Regions from separate parts of the Photobacterium sp. MCCC 1A19761 genome, predicted to be linked through region 1. Evidence: predicted binding sites of a transcription regulator. Region 1 holds the regulator's gene; the other holds the start of a gene.
What was found. The regulator PurR, encoded in region 1, represses purine synthesis genes. The targets are predictions, from matches to a motif close to TNANGNAAACGTTTNCNTNA.

Region 1 (7,491 bases):
GCAAAACACTGCTTGATGACTTCAGCCTGAGTCTTGCCAGCGGCGAACTGACCGCTTTGCTTGGTCCGAATGGGGCCGGGAAAAGCAGTCTGCTCAAGGTGCTGAGTGGCGAAGCCGACGGCGGCGGCACGATACATTTTTTCGGTCAGGATCGGGAAACCTATGCCCCGGCGATGCTCGCCAGACACCTTGGGGTCCTGCCGCAACACAGCAACCTGACTTTTGCGTTTACAGCGCGGGAAGTGGTTGAGCTGGGCAGCCTCCCACTGCAACTGACGAAAAAAGACACCCAAGCGCTGGCGACTGAAACCATGAGCCGGGTCGATGTCCTGTCACTTCAGGACCGACTGTACCCCACCCTGTCCGGCGGTGAAAAACAGCGGGTTCACCTGGCCCGGGTGCTGACCCAGCTCAGCCATGCGGGCGAGCAATGTATCCTGATGCTGGATGAACCGACATCCGCCCTGGATCTCGCGCATCAGCACCGGACCTTGCAAGTGGCCCGGGAGCTGGCCCGGTCCGGTGCTGCTGTCATTGTGGTGATCCATGATCTCAATCTGGCCGCCCAATATGCCGATCGGTTAGTGATCATCAATCAAGGCAAAGTACAGGCTGATGGCACGCCATGGCAGGCTTTAACGCCCGAAATCATCCAGCGGGTCTATGGCTGGCCGGTCCACGTCAGCAAACATCCGACCCAAGATTTTCCGGTCGTGATACCCGCAGGATAAGCAAGCCTGTCCAACCGGCATAAACACCGGCACGCTTCTCCCGGTTTCCCCGGGAGAAGCGATGGCCGAGATGAAAAACACCACCAGATATGCATCCAATTTGAGAAAATTTGCAGTGAGTTTGTTGATATCTATCAAGAATTACTACCTTGCGATACAGAAACGTTGCACTGTGCGCTACACTCAGTAGAATGTGATCGCAAGCGATTACACAATGCAACGCCTGAAAGGCGAGAAGAACAAGAAAGCCGCTCGGAAGAGAAGCGGCTTTTTGACGTTTTATACGCAGTATGAAACAGCATGATGATCTCTGTGAACGCAGATCATCATGCCAAACTGAACAAGTATCTGGCCTGACTCCAAGAAGCAAACCAGATACTTATTCAGTTTGGTGCGCGGCTGTTGAATGCTGTTCAGATCAATGAAGAGAAATGGGCCCAGGCCCGCTTTGAATTATTAGAAGAATAAGTATGGCAACGATTAAAGATGTTGCACGTTTGGCAGGTGTTTCAACCACAACAGTGTCTCACGTGATCAATAAAACCCGGTTTGTTGCAGAAGCAACCCAGAAGAAAGTTCTGGCTGCCGTAGACGAGCTCAACTATGCCCCAAGTGCCGTGGCGCGTAGCCTGAAATGTAACACCACCCGAACCATCGGCATGTTGGTGACCAAATCAACCAACCCGTTCTTTGCCGAAGTTGTACATGGGGTTGAAGAATATTGCTATGGCGAAGGCTACACGCTGATCCTGTGTAACACCGAAGGGAACCTGGAAAAGCAACGTGACTATCTGCGCATGCTGGCTGAAAAGCGGGTCGACGGATTACTGGTGATGTGTTCCGATCTGGACGATAAACTGCTGGCCCTGCTCGAGCGCCAGAAAGATCTGCCGATGGTGGTCATGGACTGGGGTCCGGAGAGCCCGCACACCGACAAGATCCAGGACAATGCGGAATTGGGTGGCTATGTCGCGACCAAGTACTTTATTGAACACGGCCACCAGAAAATTGGCTGCCTGACCGGTCACAGTGAAAAACTCACCTGCCGCGAACGCCTCAAAGGCTTCCATAAAGCCATGGCTGAAGCCAATCTGAGCGTCAATCCGGACTGGTTGATTGAAGGTGACTTCGAGTGTGAGTCTGCCGTGGCGGCTGCCAAGCAATTCATTGCCATGGAAGAGCGCCCGACCGCGATTTTTTGCTTTAACGATATCATGGCGATGGCGCTGATCAGTACGTTTGAGCAAGCGGGTCTGCGCGTACCGGATGATGTCTCCATTATCGGTTATGACAATATCGACCTGGCGCCGTACTTCTCACCACCGCTCACCACCATCCACCAGCCGAAACAACGGCTGGGTAAGAAAGCCATTGAAATCCTGATGGCGCGGGTGAAAGACAAACAACATGAGCGCCGGATCTTTGAAATGGCACCTGAGTTGGTGGTTCGAAAATCAGTTAAGAACCTAAACACCTGATTTCATAACCACTTCAATTTTTCCATTCAAAAAAACCGATAGCTTGCTATCGGTTTTTTGTTGCAATTTTGACCTTCCCCTGACAGAAGCTTTACATTCTCAATTTCTCAAAGCGTATAACGTGTTAAATGTGGCCCAATCCCAATCAACCTGTTCAAAATTTAATAAGTTTTAAATTTTCTCTAGCAGGCTTTAGAATCTATTTATGGGAGCGGTATCACACTTTTAAAAATGGGACCAAGTTCAAAAATATCTTCTGAGATATGCTTATTAATGTCACGAACAAGGCAAACCATTCGAAAGGATGGGACGCAAAGCCTCCGGCCTAAGAGTAGCTTAATTATCAATAACTAAGTGGACTTATGGTAGCGGGGTTGCCGATGGATGTAGCAAGAAGTCATGTTCAGAATCCTGACAAATCCCTGACATTGCTTTTCTTCGTATTTTGCTAATCTGAATCCTCGCTCTGTTGTTAGGTGACTCGAGAAATTTTTCACCGAGAAAGAAGCATGGACAAACCAGTACTTAAAGATTCTCTTCGACTGTTTCAATGTTTTGAAAATGTAAAATCACGTTCAATGTTTGGTGGCTTTGGGATTTTCTCAGGCGAAACCATGTTTGCGTTAGTTGTTAACGACAAACTTCACCTGCGTGCCAATGCCGAAAACGAAGAACAATTTAAACAAGCAGGCCTCAGCCCATACGTTTACAAAAAGCGTGGCTTTCCGGTCGTCACCAAACACTTCGCAATTCCTGAGGAGTGGTGGGATGCGCCGGAAAAAATTATCGAACACGCACAGCAGTCTTTTGAAGCCGCTAAACAGGACAAGGAAAAGAAAAGTCAGACCGGCCCGAGTCGGATTAAAGACTTACCTAACCTGCGCTTAGCCAACGAACGAATGCTGAAAAAAGCAGGGATTTGTAGCGTCGACGAACTCTACGAAGCCGGGGCATTGAACGCTTTTAAAGCCCTGCAGGAAACGCATCAGGAAACGGTCAGTCTCGACTTGCTCTGGGCGTTGGAAGGTGCAGTAAGCGGACGTCACTGGTCCGTCATTCCGCCGCAGCGTCGTTCCGAGCTGTTGTCAAAACTCAACAGCTGAATCCTTCCCGATTCATTCTGAAAAAGAGGCGGCTTCCGTCTCTTTTTTTATGCTTGGCTTCCCCATCCCTCAGCCAATCCCTCCCCGCCCAGAACGCGCGCGTTGAAGGCACCACAGAGCGCCGCTCAATGCGGGTCAGAACGGCTTTTCTTGCTGCTCCGTATCATGTCAAATTTGTACCATCAGAAAGACATTTTTCTGTTAAAAAATGACAAAGATTGACACCACTCCCAAAGCTGTTCACAAATTCATCAACAGGGTTTTCATCCCATGCGACCTCAGTAGAATTGGGGCGTCAACGCAGCCGGAAGGAAGGTATCATGTACAGCTCGCAGCCTTTTCCAGGACAATCCAATCAGATGTTCAAAGACAAGTTTTGCAAATGGCCAAAACTGATGCGCCTGTTGGTCCTGCTGAACCTTCTGCCAACCACTGTTATTATCTTTGTTGTTCATCAGCAACTGGCCCCGTTTTCAATGCTCGATGAAGTGCTGGCATTGACTGCTGGGTTCAACGGCCTGCTGCTTTTATGGGGCATTTTGCTCAAAATCCGCGCCAAGAAATACTGGTACCGCAACTATCATATCGGCAAAACCATGGCCCTCGCCTTACTGCCGGTACTGGCCTCCGGTTATCTGTTTGTATCCCAGCCTGTCATTCCGGATATGGCAAAGCAACAAGAGGTCAAATCCGTCTATATTTCGCTCAACTAAACGAATTTAAAGATTTTTTCTCTCAAAACTGAAAGTTTTCCAACCGTTGTTCGGTCTTGTCTCATACCATTCGGTAGAGCTGCATCCTGCGCAACGATTCGTGCTATCTTTGTTGCATATGTGGCCCGCAGGCAACCTAAGAGGCACACGTGCGTATTTCAGCCAAGCAACATTACTCATTTTTGATCAAGCCGCTCCTCTGGCTTCAGAAGCGCCATTACGGCCACCCTCTGAATCCGGCCTTGTTATGGGGACGACGCCCCACCCTGTTTTGGCTGGTTGCCGGATTCTTTGGCTATCTGGACCGCAAATCATCGCCATTAACCCCGGTGATTCGCTCACTGATCTGCGTCCGGGTGTCGCAACTCAACCACTGCGCGTTTTGTGTCGATGCCAACGGCATGAAGCTGGCCGAACGCTGCGACTCCATCGAAAAAATCAAAGCACTGTCACACTGGCAGCAAAGTGATTTATTCAGCGCCGAGGAACAAGCAGTGCTGGGCTATGCCGAAGCCATCACCATCACCGGACAACAGGTCACCGATGCCATGCTGTCGGCACTCACACAATGGTACGACGAGGATGCGCTGGTCGAATTGACGGCCTTGATCGCATTTCAAAATCTCTCGGCCAAATTTAACACCGCTCTGGACGTCCCTGCGCAGGGATTCTGCTCCCTGCCTATCCAGCCGGAGCAGACGGATCAACAGCCAACACGGCAAACGAACAGCCCCAAGTAGGTCATCACCACTATGAACAAGAAAAAGATACTCGTTTTCGGCATTGTTGCCACCCTGATTGGGCTGTGGTTTGCGCTCGATCTCGGCCAGTACTTCACCCTGGAGCAAGCCAAAACGCAGCAACTTGCCCTGCAGGATGCGATTGCCAGTCAGCCGCTCGTTGCCAGCCTGATTTACTTTATGGTTTATATTGGTGTGACGGCACTATCACTGCCCGGCGCAGCCATCATGACCCTGCTGGGCGCCGCGCTGTTCGGCTTCTGGTGGAGCCTGCTGCTGGTCTCATTTGCCAGCTCCATCGGTGCCACCCTGGCTTTTCTGTTCAGCCGCTATATTCTGCGTGACTGGGTTCAGGACAAGTTTGGCCACCGTCTGGCCCCCATCAATGCAGGCATCGAAAAAGATGGCCCGCTGTATCTGTTTACCCTGCGCCTGATCCCGGTGTTCCCGTTCTTTCTGGTCAACCTGCTGATGGGCCTGACGCCGATTTCCACTCGGATGTTCTACCTCATCAGCCAGCTCGGGATGCTGGCCGGCACCATGGTTTATATCAATGCCGGGACCCAGCTCGGTGAAATTGACTCGCTGAGCGGGGTAATTTCACCGCAAGTCCTCTTCTCGCTGGCCCTGCTCGGTATTTTCCCACTCTGTGCCAAAGGACTGATGAACCTGTACAACCGCCGTCGGATCTACACCGGCTGGACCCGCCCGGCTCGGTTCGACCAGAACATGGTGGTGATTGGTGCAGGGGCTGGCGGGTTAGTCAGTGCCTACATTGCTGCTGCCGTCAAAGCGAAAGTGACCCTGATCGAGCGCCATAAAATGGGTGGCGATTGCCTCAATACCGGATGCGTGCCGTCGAAAGCACTGATCCGTGCTGCGCATACCATGGCTGAAATCAACCGTGCCGATGAATTCGGCATCACCACTGACCACCCGACCGTCGATTTTGCCCGGGTGATGGCGCGGGTGCAGCAGGTGATCCGCAAGGTCGAGCCCCATGACTCGGTGGAGCGCTATTCAAAACTGGGGGTCAACTGTATTCAGGGCGATGCCCGGATCCTGTCGCCGTGGGAAGTTGAGGTCAACGGCCAGCGCATCACCACCCGCAATATTGTGATTGCCACCGGGGCCCGCCCGCTCGTGCCGCCGATCCCCGGCTTAGAGAAAGTCAACTACTACACCTCCGATACCATCTGGTCGCTAAAAACCCAACCGAAGCGCTTGCTGGTACTTGGCGGCGGCCCGATCGGCTGTGAATTGGCCCAGAGCTTTGCCCGCCTCGGCAGTCACGTTACGCTGGTCGAAATGGCCGAACAACTGCTGGTGCGTGAAGACGCCGATGCCGCTGCACTGGTGATGCATAGCCTGCAATCCGATGGCGTTGACGTCAAACTCGGCCATCGCGCCATGCGCTTTGAAGCAACGCAAGATGCCCAGGGGCAGCCCGTGTTCCGGGCTTACCTCGATTGGAATCAGGAAAAACAGGTGGTGGTTGAATTCGATGCCCTATTACTGGCCCTCGGCCGGGTCGCCAATGTGCAGGGATTCGGGCTTGAAGCGCTGGGGATCGAAACCACCGAGCGCGGCACCGTGCAGGTCAACGCCTTTATGCAGACGGCGTACCCGAATATCTTTGCCGTTGGTGATGTCGCCGGTCCGTTCCAACTGACCCATGCCGCGGCACATCAGGCCTGGTATGCCGCGATCAACGGCCTGTTTGGTCAGTTCAAGAAATTCAAAGCCGATTACTCGGTGCTCCCTGCGGTGACCTACACTGCGCCGGAAGTGGCCCGGGTCGGGATCAATGAAACAGAAGCCAAATCGCAAGGCATTGATTATGATGTGATCACCTACGGCCTGGATGATTTGGATCGGGCCATTACCGATGGTTCGGATCACGGTTTCGTGAAAGTCATTACACCCAAAGGCAAAGATACGATTCTCGGGGCCACAATCGTCGGCACGGGTGCCGGTGAATTGCTGGCTGAGTTTACCCTGGCGATGCGGCATGGCTTAGGCTTAAACAAGATCCTCGGCACTGTGCACCCGTATCCGACCATGAGCGAGGCCGCCAAATACACGGCCGGGGTGTGGAAACGAGCTAACGCCCCGCAGACACTGCTGGCCTGGGTCGAAAAGTACCACCGCTGGATGCGTCGTGAACGCGCCGGTGCCGAGGCAGACACCTCGAAACGCACGATATCCGAAACCCGATTCAACCAAGAAAGGGACAACTGAATTCATGAAAAAATTACTCGCCGGGTTCGCCCTGTCATTGGTCGCCGGATTTGCGACCGCCGATAACCAAGCACCTCTCTCTGCTGAGCAATGGCAGCAAACGGTCGACAAAGCCAGAGGGCAGACCGTTTATTTCAATGCCTGGGGCGGCAGCCAGGAGATCAATAATTACCTGCGCTGGGCCGATCGCCAGTTGCAACACCAGTACGGTGTCAGCCTTAAACATGTCAAAGTTGCCGACATCGCGGAAACCGCGCAGCGCCTGCTGGCGGAAAAGACCGCTGGGAAAAATCAGAACGGCAGTGTCGATCTGGTCTGGATTAACGGCGAAAACTTCCGCTCGATGAAAGAAAACAACCTGCTGTACGGACCATTTACCCAGTCGCTGCCGAACTGGTCACTGGTGGACAAGTCCCTGCCGGTCAATGAAGATTTTACCGAGCCGACCAATGGCCTGGAGGCGCCGTGGGGCGTCGGCCAGTTGG
Region 2 (7,491 bases), on a different contig from region 1:
GATCCGTGCAGAGCTGACAGAAGCTGCTGACGTACTGAACCGCTTTCTGAGCGATGAGAAGAACCTTGCTGATATTGAAGCGGCGGCGAAGCTGCTGGCAGCATCGTTTAAGCAGGGTGGTAAGGTATTGTCCTGCGGAAACGGCGGGTCCCACTGTGATGCGATGCATTTTGCCGAAGAGCTGACGGGTCGTTACCGTGAAAACCGTCCGGGGTATCCGGGTATCGCCATTTCTGATCCAAGCCACCTGTCTTGCGTCAGTAATGACTTTGGCTACGAGTACGTCTTTTCGCGTTACCTGGAAGCGGTCGGTGCGGAGGGTGATGTGCTGTTCGGTCTGTCCACTTCTGGAAACTCAGGCAATATCCTGAAAGCGATTGAAGCGGCAAAGGCCAAAGGCATGAAAACCATTGCCCTGACCGGCAAAGATGGCGGCCAGATGGCTGGTTTGGCCGATGTGGAAATCCGGGTCCCTCACTTCGGATTTGCCGATCGCATCCAGGAAGTTCATATTAAAATTATCCATATTTTAATTATGCTGGTTGAAAAAGAGATGGCGGCGGCGTAAGTCCGACCATCGAAACAACCGGGTCAATGAGAGTATAAAGGACTATGTGTGAGCTACTTGGCATGAGTGCCAATGTGCCGACGGATATTTGTTTCAGCTTTACCGGGCTGATGCAGCGGGGCGGTAAAACCGGCCCGCACCGGGACGGGTGGGGGATCACGTTCTACGAAGGGCGGGGTTTCCGCACGTTTAAAGATCCCAATCCCAGCTGCCACTCGCGAATCGCTGAACTGGTTCAGGAATACCCGATCAAAAGCTGCGCCGTGATCAGCCATATTCGTCAGGCCAACCGTGGCGGCGTCAGCCTGGAGAATACCCATCCCTTTACCCGGGAATTGTGGGGCCAGTATTGGACGTTTGCCCATAATGGTCAGCTGACCGGCTATGACGCGCTTGATACCGGGCGTTTCAAAGCAGTGGGCGATACCGACAGTGAAATTGCATTCTGTTGGTTGCTGAATCAACTGGAAGCCCGTTTTCCGGAGCAGCCTGAGCAGATGGAGCCGTTCTACGCATTCGTGGCGACGTGCTGTGATCAGCTACGCCAGCTTGGGGTGTACAATATGTTGCTCAGTAATGGTGAGTATGTCTTTACCTATTGCACCAACAATCTGCACTGGATCACCCGCCGGGCGCCGTTTGGCCGGGCATCGCTGATTGATGAAGATGTGACGATCGATTTTCAGCAGGAAACCACGCCAAATGATGTGGTGACGGTGGTTGCAACCCAGCCGCTGACCAATGATGAACGCTGGCATAAGATGCAGCCCGGCGAGCTCAGTGTGTTTTACCTGGGTGAGCAGATCTTTAACCGGGTGGTGACGCCGACCTAGTGGGTCGCCGGAACCTTGCGGTAATGGCTGAAGCACAGCAATAAAAAACGCGACCTCCGGGTCGCGTTTTTTATGTTCTATTTTCTAAGCGGTCAGGCCAGCCGTTTAGGGCTCGTCCGTAGCATAGCCGGTCGGCGGCAGGATTTGACCGTCAAGCACCGCGTGCTCATCAGCCATGCTCAGTCGTCCTTCGGTAAACCAACGGGTGACGAGCGGGTAGATACGGTGCTCCTGCTCCTGAACCCGGGCCATGACTTCTTCGGCGGTATCCCCGGCGAAAATCGGCACCTTGGCCTGGAGGATCACCGGTCCGCCGTCGAGCTCCTCGGTCACAAAGTGAACGCTGGTGCCATGCTCCGAGTCACCGGCATCAATGGCGCGCTGATGGGTATGAAGCCCGGTATATTTCGGCAGCAGGGACGGGTGAATATTCAGCATCCGGCCCCGGTAGTGACGGACGAATTCATCACTGAGAATCCGCATGAAACCCGCCAGGATCACCAGATCCGGGGCAAAGGCATCCATCTGCTCGGCCATCGCGCGGTCGTAACTGTCACGATCGCCGAATGCCGCTGCCGAGAGGTGCACGGTTTCAATTCCGGCTTGGCGCGCACGCTCCAGACCGTAGGCATCTGCCTTGTTGGAAAGCACCGCCGCGATCCTGGCATTGGGAAGACGACCTTCCGCGCAGGCATCGATCAGGGCTTGAAGGTTGGAGCCGCTACCGGAGATCAGGACAACGATGTTTTTCATCGTTACTTGATCTCCACTTGCGCTTCACCTGCGTCAGCGGCCGCGATTTCACCCAGCAGCCAGGCGTTTTCGCCTTCCGCGTTCAGTATCTCAATCGCTTGCTGCGCTTGGGCTTGCGGCAGAGCAATCACCAGGCCGACACCACAGTTGAAGGTGCGGTACATCTCGTAAGTGTCGACGTTACCGGCTTGTTGAAGCCAGTTGAATACCGCCGGCCATTGCCAGCTGTTGCCGTCAACCACTGCCTTGGTGCCTTGTGGCAGAACGCGTGGGATGTTTTCCCAGAAACCGCCGCCGGTGATATGAGAGATCGCATGCACTTCGCAGCTTTCCATCATTTTCAGGGTCGATTTCACATAAATTTTGGTCGGCTCCAGCAGGTGCTCTGCCAGAGGCTTACCGTTCAGATCCTGGTTTAGGTCGGCTTGTGAGACTTCAAGAATTTTACGGATCAGCGAGAAACCGTTCGAATGCGGACCGCTTGAAGCCACGGCAATCAGGGCATCACCCGCCTGGACTTTGCTACCGTCAATGATCTCGGATTTCTCAACCACACCGACACAAAATCCGGCGACATCATAGTCTTCGCCGTGGTACATGCCCGGCATTTCTGCAGTTTCCCCGCCAATCAGGGCACAGCCCGATTGCACGCAGCCTTCACCAATCCCGGCGACCACGTTGGCCGCGGTGTCGACGTCCAGTTTGCCGGTGGCGTAATAGTCCAGGAAGAACAACGGCTCGGCACCCTGAACAATCAGGTCATTGACACACATGGCCACCAAATCGATACCAATCGTGTCATGTTTGTTCAAATCCATCGCCAGGCGAAGCTTGGTCCCAACCCCGTCGGTACCGGAAACCAGAACTGGCTCTTTGTACTTGGTCGGCAGTGAGCAAAGCGCTCCGAATCCCCCGATGCCGCCCATGACTTCCGGACGGTGGGTACGTTTGACAACCCCTTTAATACGATCAACTAAGGCATTGCCCGCATCAATATCCACACCAGCATCTTTGTAACTAAGAGAAGAGTTGTTGCCGCTCACAAGAGATCCCTCATCGCATTAAAGTAAAAAAGCGGGGCTATGATAACAGCAGTCAAACCAGAAAGGAAAACGTTTGCGTCAATAAATTTGCCTGGGTAAAACCTGAGCAAACGCAATGCATACCCCTACACGGCAAGATGTAGTCTAGTGTATAATAGTGCGATTTTTTGAAAATTTGCTTGCTTAGGAGCCAGACATGAAAGTCGTTGAGGTAAAACACCCACTGGTAAAACATAAGATTGGTCTTATGCGCGAAGGTGACATCAGCACGAAACGTTTCCGTGAATTGGCGACGGAAGTTGGTAGCTTGCTGACTTATGAAGCGACTTCAGACTTCGAGACGGAAAAGGTTACTATCGAAGGCTGGAACGGTCAAGTTGAGATCGACCAGATCAAAGGTAAGAAAGTAACGGTTGTTCCGATCCTGCGTGCAGGTCTGGGGATGATGGACGGCGTGCTGGAGCACATGCCAAGTGCCCGTATCTCGACGGTGGGGATCTACCGTGACGAGGAAACGCTGGAGCCGGTTCCGTATTTCCACAAGCTGGCTTCTAACATTGATGAGCGTATGGCGCTGGTGGTTGACCCAATGCTGGCAACCGGCGGCTCGATGATCGCCACGATTGACCTGCTCAAAGAGCATGGCTGTAAATCCATTAAAGTGCTGGTTCTGGTTGCAGCTCCTGAAGGGGTTGAGGCACTGGAAAAAGCACACCCGGATGTTGAGCTGTACACTGCAGCAATCGATCAGAAGCTGAATGACAAAGGGTACATCGTCCCGGGTCTGGGCGATGCCGGCGATAAGATCTTCGGTACCAAGTAAGCACCAACATCAGTGAAACAAGAACCGGGCTCTGCCCGGTTTTTTTATGTCGGTGATCTGCCGAACCCGTATCCGTTGCGGGACATTTCTTTGGCTTCAACCTCTGAATTTCCGCCGTGCGCCCGGCTATTTTTGAACCAATCAGGTAAATCAGGTAGTCACTGGCTTGATTGGCACGGGCTATTTCAACCGAACTGGGCTTGATGGGCTGACCAGAAAAAAACGCAGAAGCGGGGCTTCTGCGTTTCGGTTATTTTGCGTGTTTTGGGGTTCGGGCTGGGACCTAGCGCGCGGATTCTTCCATTTGCGCGTTGTCGACCACGTGGTTCTCCCCCAAATTGTCCGGCAGGACCAGGTTCAGCACAATGGCGACAATGCCGCACAGGCTGACGCCTTGCAGGCTGAATTCACCGATGCCGAATGCCATGCCGCCGATGCCGAAGACCAGAGTTACGGCGACAATCACCAGATTGCGTGCTTTGTGCAGATCCACTTGGTTCTTGATCAGGGTGTTGAGGCCAACCGTCGCAATCGAGCCGAACAGCAAAATCATGATCCCGCCCATGACCGGCACCGGGATGGTTTGCAGCGAAGCGCCCAGCTTGCCGACAAAGGCCAGCACCAGCGCGGTAACGGCAGCCCAGGTCATAATCACCGGGTTGAAAGCTTTGGTCAGCATCACCGCACCGGTGACTTCTGAATAGGTGGTGTTTGGCGGTGCGCCGAATAAAGAAGCAGCCATGGTTGCGACCCCGTCACCAGCCATGGTCCGGTGCAGGCCCGGCTTTTTCAGGTAGTCTTTCCCGGTGACGTTGGAGATGGCCAGCATATCGCCGACGTGCTCTACCGCCGGCGCAATGGCGACCGGGATCATAAACAGGATGGCGTTGATGTTAAATTCCGGGAACGTGAAGTTCGGTAAAGACAGCCAACTGGCCTGGGCCACTGGCGTGAAGTCGACCACGCCGAAGAACAGGCTGGTGGTGAAACCGGCAACAATCCCGCCCACAATCGGGACCAGCTTCAGGAAGCCTTTGGCGAAGACGCTCAGCACAATGGTGACCAGCAGAGAGATGGTCGAAATCCACAGCGCAGCATCACTATCGATCAGCTGCACGGCACCGTCTCCGGTTTTCCCCAGTGCCATGTTAACCGCAACCGGTGCCAGACCCAGACCAATCACCATGATCACCGGGCCAACCACCACCGGCGGCAGCAGTTTATGAATAATGGCGACACCGCGCACTTTGATCACGGCACTCATTAGCACGTAAACAACCCCGGCAGCCATCAGACCACTCATGGTCCCGGCAACGCCCCAGGTTTGGACGCCATACATAATCGGAGCAATAAACGCAAAAGAGGAAGCTAGAAAGATGGGAACGGAGCGTTTTGTGATGAATTGAAAAAGAAGGGTACCAATACCTGCGCCAAACAGCGCCACACTCGGATCCAGCCCGGTTAATAGCGGTACCAGAACCAATGCACCAAATGCGACAAACAGCATTTGAGCGCCCTGTACAACCTGCATCATTATTGTTTCCACCCTGTCTGAAATAAAATCGCGGAATGCTATCACGGATGTAATCGTTTGCCCATTTGCCGGACAGGATAAAACCACTTGTTCATCAGGGATGCTGAAAAATGTAACTATTATCACCTTTTTGATGTAACGATTACATTTCGTTGCATGCTTCGGTGTGGTTATTCCGGCCGTCTGAGGAGGCTTTGGTTGCGGGAGTTGGAAGAAAGCGCACGCATGACGGGGATTTTCTCACGCTAGCAGTTGCCGATACTGGCTGGTTCATTCTATGATCGGGCATTAAGTCAATGATGATATGAGTCTTCTAATGTTGCGTATTGCTCTACTCCTGTGCGCTTTCCTGGCCTGGCCGCTGAAAGCAGCAACGGTGATCAATCTGTATCAGGCGGAAGTGGTATTGCCGGATACCGATCGGGCGTCTGAAACGAAAGCGCGGGAAGCGGCGCTGGCACAGGTTTTGGTTAAAGTGTCGGGTCAAAGTACCATTACCGAGAATGAAGTGATCCAAAAAGCGATGGCCAACAGCCGCGCGTATGTCAGCCAGTTTGGTTATGGCAGTCAGGATGGTCAGCAAACCCTGGCGCTGGCGTTTGACCGGGGGCAAGTTCGAAATTTGCTGACCCAGGCGAATGCAACCCTGTGGCGGGAAGAGCGGCCGAGCGTGCTGGTGTGGCTGGTGAAAGATGCCAACCGCAACCGGGACATTGTCTGGGATCAGTCTGGCAGTGCGCTGACCGCCCAACTGAAGCGGGCTGCCGATCAGCGCGGGGTGCCGGTGATGGTGCCGATTGGCGACTTTGAAGATGTCACCGCGATTAATATTCCGGATCTGTGGGGCGGTTTTGTGCAGCCGATTGCCGGTGCCAGTGCCCGCTATCAGCCGGACGCCATTCTGGTGATTCGTATGCGCCAGTCTGCGGCTGACAATGTCGATCTCGGCTGGCAGCTGTTTGCCGATACCCCGGAGCAGTTGGCGAATTCGCAAACCATGCCGGCAGAAGGTCGCGCGGCGGGCAGTACGGCAGATGCTCTGAAACAGATGATGGATCAGGTCGCCGACACGCTGGCGGCTAAGTATGCCGTGCCGCTGGGCGGCGCAGCCAGTGATGCCTTCGCCATTGAGGTGGCTAATATCCGCAGCACGGAAGATTTCTTTGCCCTGGAGCGGTTGCTGACCAACCTCACATCGGTCGCTTCGGTCAATGCCAGCCGCTTGCAAGGAAATAGCGTGATCTTTGCCGTGAACCTGTTGAGTACAGAAAACGCGTTTTATCAGGAGCTGGGCCGGGATACCCGCCTGAGCCGGGCATCGGTGGCATTGCCGGGCTCTGAGTCGGGGTCTTCGGAAGTGATGACTCCGGAAGAGAAGCTGCAGGTGTTGTACGCCGGTGTTGAATCGGATACGGCGGCCGATTCGGATGCAGTGGATGTGTCAGCGACCCTGGCTCAGCCTCGGATCGAGCGGAACCAGTTCTACTGGCGCCCTTAGTCCGCTCCCACGTAGCGGTACTGTGAATGATAAAAAACCGGCCCTCTCTGAGAGGGCCGGTTTTTTTATTGTTGCCAGGTTGGTTCCGAGTTGAGGTCGGGTTACTTTTCTTTTTTCTCGTGGGCTTCCCGTTCTTCTTTTTCGACCTGAGACAGTCTTTTCAGCTTAATGCCCAACTCCCGGCCACGCTGACGAGCAAACAGGATGTTGGCGATAAATGCGCTGGTGGTAATGCCCAACTCAATAAAGGCCAGCAGACGCTCTCCATCGTCAATCCACAAAATCGTCAGGGCGTGGAGGAAGTAAAACATCAGAATGAAGTTGGCCCAGGCGTGGGTGTAGGGCTTTCCTTCCAGGATCCCCTTGAGCGGCAACAGCATCGGCAAGACCCACATCCCGGCCACGACCAGATTGTTAAGGTGCGGGTGCGGGGAGATCA

Region 2: purM (phosphoribosylformylglycinamidine cyclo-ligase) is a predicted target of PurR. The motif match lies at 3,259-3,278, and genes of this name have one in related genera.

The regions. Positions count from the first base shown of each region.
Region 1 is NZ_JAZGTF010000004.1:98,215-105,705, forward strand. It holds gene VV869_RS07055 (heme ABC transporter ATP-binding protein) at 1-731, shown strand, start outside; gene purR (HTH-type transcriptional repressor PurR) at 1,202-2,209, shown strand; cyclic di-GMP riboswitch class I at 2,486-2,591, shown strand; gene VV869_RS07065 (TfoX/Sxy family DNA transformation protein) at 2,719-3,312, shown strand; gene VV869_RS07070 (hypothetical protein) at 3,633-4,025, shown strand; gene VV869_RS07075 (carboxymuconolactone decarboxylase family protein) at 4,175-4,765, shown strand; gene VV869_RS07080 (FAD-dependent oxidoreductase) at 4,778-7,006, shown strand; gene VV869_RS07085 (ABC transporter substrate-binding protein) at 7,011-7,491, shown strand, end outside.
Region 2 is NZ_JAZGTF010000001.1:574,313-581,803, reverse strand. It holds gene lpcA (D-sedoheptulose 7-phosphate isomerase) at 1-568, shown strand, start outside; gene VV869_RS02670 (class II glutamine amidotransferase) at 613-1,401, shown strand; gene purN (phosphoribosylglycinamide formyltransferase) at 1,507-2,154, opposite strand; gene purM (phosphoribosylformylglycinamidine cyclo-ligase) at 2,157-3,197, opposite strand; gene upp (uracil phosphoribosyltransferase) at 3,394-4,020, shown strand; gene VV869_RS02650 (uracil-xanthine permease family protein) at 4,304-5,554, opposite strand; gene VV869_RS02645 (DUF2066 domain-containing protein) at 5,871-7,052, shown strand; gene VV869_RS02640 (DUF2069 domain-containing protein) at 7,154-7,491, opposite strand, start outside.